Regions from separate parts of the Streptomyces sp. JLBJ103 genome, predicted to be linked through region 2. Evidence: predicted binding sites of a transcription regulator. Region 2 holds the regulator's gene; each other region holds the start of a gene.

Region 1 (3,250 bases), 2.3 Mb from region 2:
CCCGTTCGAGCGATGCACCCCACCCAGGGCGACCCCCGCCCCGCCCAGGGGGCCCGCCCCCACCCAGGGCGGCCCCGCCCTACGGCAGTTCGATCCCCAGGTCCCAGCCGTCGTGCGCATGGGTGCACAGGCAGTCCCGCTCGGAGCTCTCGGGCAGCCTGCCCACCGCGTCGAAGAGCACCTCGCGCAGTCGCCCGACGTTCTCGCCGAACACCTTCAGCACCTCGGTGTGGGTGACGCCCTCGCCCGTCTCCACCCCGGCGTCCAGATCGGTCACCAGCGACAACGACGTGTAACAGAGCCCCAGTTCACGGGCGAGCACGGCTTCCGGATGGCCGGTCATGCCCACCACCGACCAGCCCTGTGCCGCATGCCAGCGCGATTCCGCCCGGGTGGAGAAGCGCGGCCCCTCGACCACACACATGGTCCCGCCGTCCACGGGCTCCCACGCATGGGCGCGCGCCGCGTCGACGGCCGCCTGCCGCCCCACCGGGCAGTACGGGTCGGCGAAGGTCGTGTGCACCACGTTCGGGATCCGGCCGTCCGGCAGCGGCTCACCGTCGAAGTAGGTCTGGACGCGCCCCTTCGTGCGGTCCACCAACTGGTCCGGCACCAGCAGCGTCCCCGGTCCGTACTCCGGCCGCAGTCCGCCCACCGCGCACGGCCCGAACACCTGCCGCACACCGAGCGAGCGCAGGGCCCACAGGTTGGCGCGGTAGTTGATCCGGTGCGGCGGCAGATGGTGCTTGCGGCCGTGGCGGGGGAGGAAGGCGACCCGTCGTCCCGCGATGTCGCCGAGGAAGAGCGCGTCGCTCGGCGTCCCATAGGGAGTTTCAACGGTGATTTCGGTCACATCGTTGAGGAACGAGTAGAACCCGGATCCCCCGATGACCCCTATGTCTGCTTGCCTGCTGCTGGTCTCGGCCATGTGATCACCCTAGCCAGCGGCGCCCGCCCGTACGACCGGCTTCGGGGAGACGCACGACACCCCGCCGTCTCCGGGGAGATGACGGGGTGTCGCGGGGAAGATCAGGCGGCCGAGCTGGCGCTGCTCGACGAGGAGCTCGACGAGCTGGACGTCGACGAGCTGGACGACGACGAGGAGGGCGTCGACGAGGACGAAGTGCCCGACCCGGACGAGGAGTCCGAGGACGAGGACGACGAAGCGGAGGACGAGCTGCCGCTGTCGCTCTTCGCCGCGGGCTTGGCGGAGCCGCTGCTCGAGCTGCTGGAAGAGGAACGGCTGTCGTTCCGGTAGAAGCCGGAGCCCTTGAAGACGATGCCGACCGCCGAGAACACCTTCTTCAGGCGTCCCTGACAGCTGGGGCACTCGGTGAGCGCGTCGTCGGTGAACTTCTGCACCGCCTCGAGGCCCTCGCCGCACGCGGTGCACTGGTACTGGTAGGTCGGCACGTACTTCCTCCTGGCACTCTCACTCAATGAGTGCTAACGACGCTCCATAGTGCAGTATTCCGGCCCATCAGTCCACCGGATCGAGTCATACGGTGATCGATCCCACGCGCCGCGACCGCCCCCGCCAGCCCCGCCGCCGACCTCACCACCGCGGCGAGCCCGGCCCGTCCCGGCGCCGCCGCCCAGCCGCTCGCGTCCCCCGCCGGACTCAGCCGCCCCCTGTCCCCAGCCAGCCCGCCAGCTTGCCGCCGCGCCCCACCGCCCGCAGTCGCTTCTCCGCCGCGTCGCGCACCGGGTCCGTAGCCACCACCAGCAGTTCGTCGCCGTGCCGCAGCACCGTCGAGGGCAGCGGCACAAAGCTGGCCTCGTCCCGGACGACCAGGGTGACGGCGGCCCCGTGCGGCAGCCGCAGCTCGCCGATCTCGACCCCGTGCATCTTGGAGTCCTGGGGGATGGAGACCGACAGCAGATGGCCGCGCAGGCGCTCCAGCGGCGCCGACTCGATCCCGAGGTCGGACGCCTCGTCCGACCCGCCGAGCCGCAGCCGGGTGGCCAGCCAGGGCAGCGTCGGCCCCTGGACCAGGGTGTAGACGATCACCAGCACAAAGACGATGTTGAAGATCCGTTGGCTGTCGGGGACCTCGCCGACCATGGGGATGGTCGCCAGCACGATGGGCACCGCGCCACGCAGCCCGGCCCAGGACAGCAGCGTCTTCTCCCGCCACGGCACCGGGAACGGCGCCGTGCTGACCAGCACCGACACCGGCCGGGCGACCATCGTCAGCACCAGCCCCACGACCACCGCGGGCCAGATGTCGTCGGCCAGTTCGTGCGGGGTCACCAGCAGTCCGAGCAGGACGAACATGCCGATCTGGGCGAGCCAGCCCAGGCCCTCGGCGAAGCCGCGCGTCGCCGGCCAGTGCGGCAGCCGGGCGTTCCCGAGGACGAGCGAGGCGAGATAGACGGCGAGGAAGCCGGAGCCGTGCGCCAGCGCGCCGCCCGCGTAGGCGGTGACGGCGATGGCGACCACCGCGATCGGGTAGAGACCGGAGGCTGGGAGTGCCACATGGCGCAGGCCGTAGGCGCCGAGCCAGCCGATCGCCAGCCCGATCGCCGCGCCGATCGCAAGCTCCAGGGTGATCTCGCCGATCAGGGTGTACCAGGGGCTGACAGGGCCCTGGGCGGAGAAGGCGACCACCAGGATCACCACCGGGGCGTCGTTGAAGCCCGACTCGGCCTCCAGAGCGCCCGTGAGCCTCTTGGGCAGCGGCACCTTGCGCAGCACCGAGAAGACCGCCGCCGCGTCCGTGGACGACACCACCGCGCCGATGATCAGTGCCTGCCGCCAGTCCAGTCCCACCACATAGTGCGCTGCCGCCGCGGTGACCCCCACGCTCACCGCGACGCCGACGGTCGACAAGACCGCCGCTATCGGCAGGGCGGGTTTGATCTCCCGCCACTTCGTGCCGAGACCGCCCTCGGCCAGGATCACGACCAGCGCGGCATAGCCGAGGATCTGCGTCAGCTCGGCGTCGTCGAATTTGACCCCGATGCCGTCCTGGCCGATGGCTACGCCGATCCCGAGGTAGATCAGCAGGGTGGGCAGCCCGCTGCGGGAGGAGATCCTGACGGCCGCCACCGCGATGAGGAGGACGAGCGAGCAGACCAGCAGCAGTTCATTGAGGTGGTGGACAGTCAGGGGCCGAACCTTTCTCGCGGGAGCGGCGCGGGGTCGCATAAGCGGCCCCGGCCGACCGGAACTTCATTGCCTTACCTAACATTTTACGGGTTCTTGACGCGTGCCTCCGGCGCGGGTGGTGGGCCGGGGTGTACTGAC
Region 2 (3,250 bases):
TGTCGTATCGGCTGCGCACCCGCCCGACGATAGCCGCGGAGCTAAGCGCTCCGCGGGAAGTGCCGCGAGGTGGGGTCGTTTGTCCGCGGCTGCGTCGTGGCTGGTCGCGCCCACGCGGCGGAGCCGCACATCGACACAGCCCCGCGCCCCTTCGGGGCGCAACCGAACCGCACCGGACTTCAGCGAGGCCGCTCAGCGGGACACACCGAAGCGCTCGGCCAGTTCATCGCGCTGGATGCGGACGAACTCCGCGTCCACCACGGACCCGTGGCCCGGAACGTACCGCGCCTCCTCGCCGCCGAGCTCCAGCAGCCGGTCCAGGGCGGCCGGCCACCGCGCGGGGATCGCGTCGGGCCCCGCCTGCGGCGGGCCGGACTCCTCGACCAGATCGCCGCAGAAGACCACCTCGGGCTGCCCGGGGACCAGTACCGCCAGGTCGTGGGCGGTGTGCCCGGGGCCCACGTTCGCGAGCAGCACCGGCCGGTCGCCCAGGTCGAGGGTGAGCTCCCCGGAGACCAGGTGGTGGGGGAGGACCAGATGGTCGGCGGCCTCGGTGGCGGCGCCCCGGTCCACACCGTGCCGGATGGCCGACTCGCGCAGCGCCTCCCGCTCCGCGCGCAGCAGTTCGTCCAGGCCCGCGGCGCCGTACACCTCGCAGCCCGAGAAGGCGGCCGTGCCCAGGACATGGTCGAAGTGCGGATGGGTGAGCGCGATCCGGGTGGGGCGGCGCCCGGCGAGCCGGGTGATCTGGGTGCGCAGCGCGGCGCCGTCACGCAGCGTGGCCCCGGTGTCCACGACGAGTACGTCCGTGCGCCCGACGACCACGCCGATGGTCTCGTCCCAGCCCGGCATCCGCAGCCTGGCCACCGCGGGGGCGATGGTCTCCCAGCCCGCCTCGTGCCATCGCGGCTCTTCCCAACACGTCTCCATACCGAGACGCTAGCTCTCCGAGCGATAGCGTGGCGGGTCGTGCGGGCTCCGCCACACGGCGGCTCTTGCCCTGTCCACCGCACCCCGCCGTACACTGGCGGAGGGGTTCTGGCACTCGTGACCGTTGAGTGCCAGGGGGACGACCCGAAGAGACCGCTGGACTGGAGGTGCGCGGGGTGCTCAGCGAACGCAGACTCGAAGTGCTGCGTGCCATTGTCCAGGACTATGTGGGGACCGAGGAGCCGGTCGGCTCCAAGGCGCTCACCGAGCGCCACCGGCTGGGGGTCTCCCCGGCCACGGTGCGCAATGACATGGCCGCGCTGGAGGACGAGGGCTTCATCGCGCAGCCGCACACCAGCGCCGGGCGTATCCCCACCGACAAGGGCTACCGCCTCTTCGTTGACAAGCTGGCCGGAGTGAAGCCGCTGTCCACGCCGGAGCGCCGGGCCATCCAGAACTTCCTGGACGGCGCGGTGGACCTGGATGACGTGGTGGGCCGCACCGTCCGGCTGCTGGCGCAGCTGACCCGGCAGGTCGCGGTGGTGCAGTATCCGTCGCTGACCCGTTCCACGGTGCGCCATGTGGAGCTGCTGCCGCTGGCCGCGGCCCGGGTGATGCTGGTGCTGATCACGGACACCGGCCGGGTCGAGCAGCGCATGGTGGACTGCCCGTCCCCGGTGAGTGAGGAGTCGCTCGCGGATCTGCGGGCCCGGCTCAACAGCCGTGTCGTGGGGCGGCGGTTCGCGGATGTGCCGCCGTTGGTGCAGGATCTTCCGGAGTCCTTCGAGCAGGAGGACCGGGGAACGGTCTCGACCGTGCTGGCGACCTTGCTCGAGACGCTGGTGGAGGAGACCGAGGAGCGGCTGATGATCGGCGGCACCGCGAACCTCACACGTTTCGGGCATGATTTTCCCCTGACGATCCGGCCCGTTCTGGAGGCACTTGAGGAGCAGGTCGTCCTCCTCAAGCTGCTCGGCGAGGCCAAAGACTCGGGTATGACCGTGCGCATCGGGCATGAGAATGCTCACGAGGGACTGAATTCCACCTCGGTGGTCGCGGTCGGCTACGGTTCGGGCGACGAGGCCGTCGCCAAACTCGGCGTGGTCGGACCGACCCGCATGGACTACCCCGGAACGATGGGAGCGGTACGCGCAGTGGCACGTTACGTCGGACAGATCCTGGCGGAGTCGTAAGTGGCGACGGACTACTACGCAGTCCTGGGCGTGCGGCGTGATGCCTCGCAGGACGAGATCAAGAAGGCATTCCGTCGGCTCGCGCGTGAGCTGCATCCGGATGTGAATCCGGATCCGAAGACCCAAGAGCGGTTCAAGGAGATCAACGCCGCCTACGAGGTGCTGTCGGACCCGCAGAAGAAGCAGGTCTACGACCTCGGCGGGGACCCGATGTCCGGCGCGGCCGGAGGCGGTGGCGCCGGAGGCTTCGGCGCGGGCTTCGGCAACTTCTCCGACATCATGGACGCCTTCTTCGGCACCGCCTCGCAGCGCGGCCCCCGGTCCCGCACCCGGCGCGGCCAGGACGCCATGATCCGTCTCGATGTGGAGCTCAGCGAGGCCGCGTTCGGGACCACCAAGGACATCCAGGTCGACACCGCGGTGGTGTGCACCACGTGCAGTGGTGAGGGCGCGGCGCCGGGCACCTCGGCGCAGACCTGTGACATGTGCCGCGGCCGCGGTGAGGTCTCGCAGGTCACCCGCTCCTTCCTGGGTCAGGTCATGACCTCGCGGCCGTGTCCGCAGTGCCAGGGCTTCGGCACCGTGGTGCCGACCCCGTGCCCGGAGTGCGCCGGTGACGGGCGGATCCGCTCGCGGCGCACCCTGACCGTGAAGATCCCGGCCGGTGTGGACAACGGCACCCGGATCCAGCTGGCGGGCGAGGGCGAGGTCGGTCCGGGCGGCGGCCCGGCGGGCGATCTGTATGTGGAGATCCATGAGGTCCCGCACCCGGTCTTCCAGCGCCGCGGCGACGATCTGCACTGCACGGTGACCATCCCCATGACGGCGGCGGCGCTCGGCACCAAGGTGCCGCTGGAGACGCTGGACGGCCTGGAGGAGGTCGACATCCGGCCCGGCACCCAGTCCGGCCAGTCGATCCCGCTGCACCAGCGCGGTATCACCCACCTGCGGGGCGGTGGCCGGGGCGATCTGATCGTCCATGTCGAGGTGACCACCCCGACCAAGCTGGACGCGGAGCAGGAAGAGCTGCTGCGGCGCCTGTCCAAGCTGCGTGGCGAGGAGCGGCCGACCGGCGAGTTCAAGCCGGGGCAGCAGGGGCTGTTCTCGCGTCTGAAGGATGCGTTCAA
Region 3 (3,250 bases), 2.1 Mb from region 2:
ACCTTGGCGGCGTGGACCAGAGCGGAACCACCACCGGAGACGATGCCCTCCTCGACCGCGGCGCGGGTCGCGGAGATGGCGTCCTCCAGACGGTGCTTCTTCTCCTTGAGCTCGACCTCGGTGGCCGCGCCCACGCGGATCACACACACACCGCCGGCCAGCTTCGCCAGACGCTCCTGGAGCTTCTCGCGGTCCCAGTCGGAGTCGGTAGCCTCGATCTCGGCCTTGATCTGGGCGATCCGGCCGGTGACGTCCTCGGACTTGCCGCCACCGTCGACGATGGTGGTGTCGTCCTTGGTGACGGTCACGCGGCGGGCGGTGCCCAGCACGTCCAGACCGGCCTGGTCCAGCTTGAGGCCGACCTCCTCGGCGATGACGGTGGCGCCGGTGAGGGTCGCCATGTCGCCGAGCATCGCCTTGCGGCGGTCACCGAAGCCCGGGGCCTTCACCGCGACGGCGTTGAAGGTGCCACGGATCTTGTTGACGACGAGGGTGGACAGGGCCTCGCCCTCCACGTCCTCGGCGATGATCAGCAGCGGCTTGCTGCCACCGGACTGGATGACCTTCTCCAGCAGCGGCAGCAGGTCCTGGATCGAGGAGATCTTGCCCTGGTGGATCAGGATGTACGGGTCGTCGAGGACGGCCTCCATACGCTCCTGGTCGGTCACCATGTACGGCGAGAGGTAGCCCTTGTCGAAGGCCATGCCCTCGGTGAAGTCGAGCTCCAGACCGAAGGTGTTGGACTCCTCGACGGTGATGACGCCGTCCTTGCCGACCTTGTCCATCGCCTCGGCGATGAGCTCGCCGACCTGCTTGTCCTGGGCGGACAGCGCGGCCACGGCGGCGATGTCGGACTTGGAGTCGATCGGGCGCGCGGTGGCCAGCAGGTCGTCCGAGACGGCCTTGACCGCGGCGTCGATGCCCTTCTTCAGGGCGGCCGGGGAGGCACCGGCGGCCACGTTGCGCAGGCCCTCGCGGACCAGCGCCTGGGCCAGCACGGTGGCGGTGGTGGTGCCGTCACCCGCGATGTCGTTGGTCTTGGTCGCCACCTCCTTGACGAGCTGGGCGCCAAGGTTCTCGTACGGGTCCTCGACCTCGACCTCACGGGCGATGGTGACACCGTCGTTGGTGATGGTCGGCGCGCCGAACTTCTTGTCGATGACCACGTTGCGGCCACGGGGGCCGATGGTCACCTTGACCGTGTCCGCCAGCTTGTTGACGCCGCGCTCGAGGGCGCGACGGGCGTCCTCGTCGAACTTCAGGATCTTCGCCATGAGTTGCGTATGTCCTCTCAAACGAACCGCGCCCCGACCCCGGGTATCTGTGACACGGGCACCGGGGCGCGGCTCATAGGCAAAACTTCGGTGATTACTTCTCGACGATCGCGAGGACGTCGCGAGCCGAGAGGACGAGGTACTCCTCGCCGCTGTACTTCACCTCGGTGCCGCCGTACTTGCTGTAGAGCACGACGTCACCGACGGCGACATCGAGCGGAAGACGGTTGCCGTCCTCGAAGCGGCCCGGGCCCACGGCCAGGACGACGCCCTCCTGGGGCTTCTCCTTGGCGGTGTCCGGGATGACCAGACCGGAAGCCGTGGTCTGCTCGGCGTCGAGCGGCTGGACCACGATGCGGTCCTCGAGCGGCTTGATGGCAACCTTGGAGCTGGTGGTCGTCACGATCCGACCTCCCCCTTCGGAGATCTCACGGGGTTAACTGTCTGAGGTGGCGACCAGGTGGATCCGTCGTCGCGGGTGCCGGACCTGCCCGTCGCTGTGTAGCTGGCACTCCGCAGTGCCGAGTGCCAGCCTCGACATTATGACGCGGTTAGCACTCAGTCAACTAGAGTGCCAAAGCGGCGCGGGGACGGACTCCGCCCGCCACCGCGCCGCCGGGCCCGCCGGGCCCTGTCGTCGGCCCTGTCAGACGTAGTCCTCCAGCCGCGCGACCGTGAACCCCTGCTCCTGGATCGACCGCACCAGCTCCGTGATCATGTCGGTCATGGACTTCCCCTCCAGCTGCTCCGGGCCGCGGAAGTGCGCGAGCACGATGTCCCCCGGCTGGAGACTGCCGCCGGACCGGTAGGCCATCCCCCGCGGCTCCATCTCGGCGCGCCACAGCACCACGGTCCGCACCCCGCAGTCGGCCGCCGCGCGGAGCGTCGTTTCGTCGTACGCGCCGTAGGGCGGGCGGAACAGCCGCGGCTGGCGGCCGAGGTGGTTACGGAGGTTCTCCTGCTGACCGCAGATCTCCTGCCGCTGGCTGTCGTAGTCGCGACCGGCCAGGCTGGGGTGGGTGAGGGTGTGGTTCCCCATCGAGTTGCCGAGTCGCTGGAGCTCGTCGAAGTAGTCGTAGTGGTCGCCGATCACGTTGTCGGTGAGGAAGCCGGTGAACGGCAGACCGAGGTCGCGGGCCTGCTCCAGGAAGCGCGGATCCTTCTCGATGCCGTCGTCGATCGTCAGGAAGACCACCCGATCGTTGGTCCGCACCCGCCGGATGACCGGCGGCAGCCCCTCGCCGGACGGCTCCACCGGGGCGAGCAGCGGTTTGGCGGCGGGCGCGGGCGGCGGTTTGTCCAGCGGCCGGTCCAGCCCCCACCGGTGGTACGCCCCGGGAATGCCCGCGGGGGCCGCGGGCGGTAAGGAGGGCGCATCCGAGGCCCCTCGTGATCCCGGGGGAACCGGCCGCGCGGAGGCGGAATGCCCCTCGGACGGTGACGTGGAGGACGCCGTCGCCGTGCCGGCGTCCTCGGCGGTGCGGGCGAGCGGACCGTCGAGGCTTCCGCAGCCCGTGAACACGGCCGCCGCGGCGGCCAGAACCAGATACCTCGAAAACCCATTCTTGATCATCATCACATAACCGATCTTCAGTCGGAATGTGTGGAAGCGCGCGCCACGCTGGTGCGAATGCGCCCGCCGGAGCGGGGAGAATGGGCCATGTGGACGTTGACGCCTTCGACTCACTGCTCGGCGACGAGGGGCAGGCGCTGCTCACCGCGCTCCGGGATCACGACCCCGCGGACGAGCTCGCCACCGCGACCCGGCTGCGCCGTGACCATCCGGCCGCGCTGGTCTCGGCGGCGCTGACGCAGGCCCAGTTGCGCCAGCGGGCGGTCGCCAAGTTCGGCGAGGACGCCCACCGGATGTACTTCACGCCACACGGTGTCGAGCAGTCCACCCGTACCTCCGTGGCCGTCCACCGAGCCGAGCGGTTCGCCGGGTTCGGGGTGCGCAGCGTCGCCGATCTGTGCTG

The links. The regulator HrcA, encoded in region 2, represses chaperone genes, less so after heat shock. The targets are predictions, from matches to a motif close to TTNGCACTCNGNNNNNCNGAGTGCNAA.
Region 1: AC4BEG_RS12880 (FmdB family zinc ribbon protein) is a predicted target of HrcA. The motif match lies at 1,424-1,450, and genes of this name have one in related genera.
Region 3: groES (co-chaperone GroES) is a predicted target of HrcA. The motif match lies at 1,826-1,852, and genes of this name have one in related genera.

The regions. Positions count from the first base shown of each region.
Region 1 covers NZ_CM177089.1:2,990,639-2,993,888, reverse strand. The annotation lists gene AC4BEG_RS12885 (S-methyl-5'-thioadenosine phosphorylase) at 80-928, opposite strand; gene AC4BEG_RS12880 (FmdB family zinc ribbon protein) at 1,030-1,413, opposite strand; gene AC4BEG_RS12875 (potassium/proton antiporter) at 1,622-3,151, opposite strand.
Region 2 covers NZ_CM177089.1:5,273,572-5,276,821, forward strand. The annotation lists gene AC4BEG_RS23220 (DUF3097 domain-containing protein) at 1-19, opposite strand, end outside; gene AC4BEG_RS23225 (MBL fold metallo-hydrolase) at 193-930, opposite strand; gene hrcA (heat-inducible transcriptional repressor HrcA) at 1,107-2,123, shown strand; gene dnaJ (molecular chaperone DnaJ) at 2,124-3,250, shown strand, end outside.
Region 3 covers NZ_CM177089.1:3,183,718-3,186,967, forward strand. The annotation lists gene groL (chaperonin GroEL) at 1-1,274, opposite strand, end outside; gene groES (co-chaperone GroES) at 1,369-1,677, opposite strand; gene AC4BEG_RS13760 (polysaccharide deacetylase family protein) at 1,921-2,850, opposite strand; gene AC4BEG_RS13765 (class I SAM-dependent methyltransferase) at 2,928-3,250, shown strand, end outside.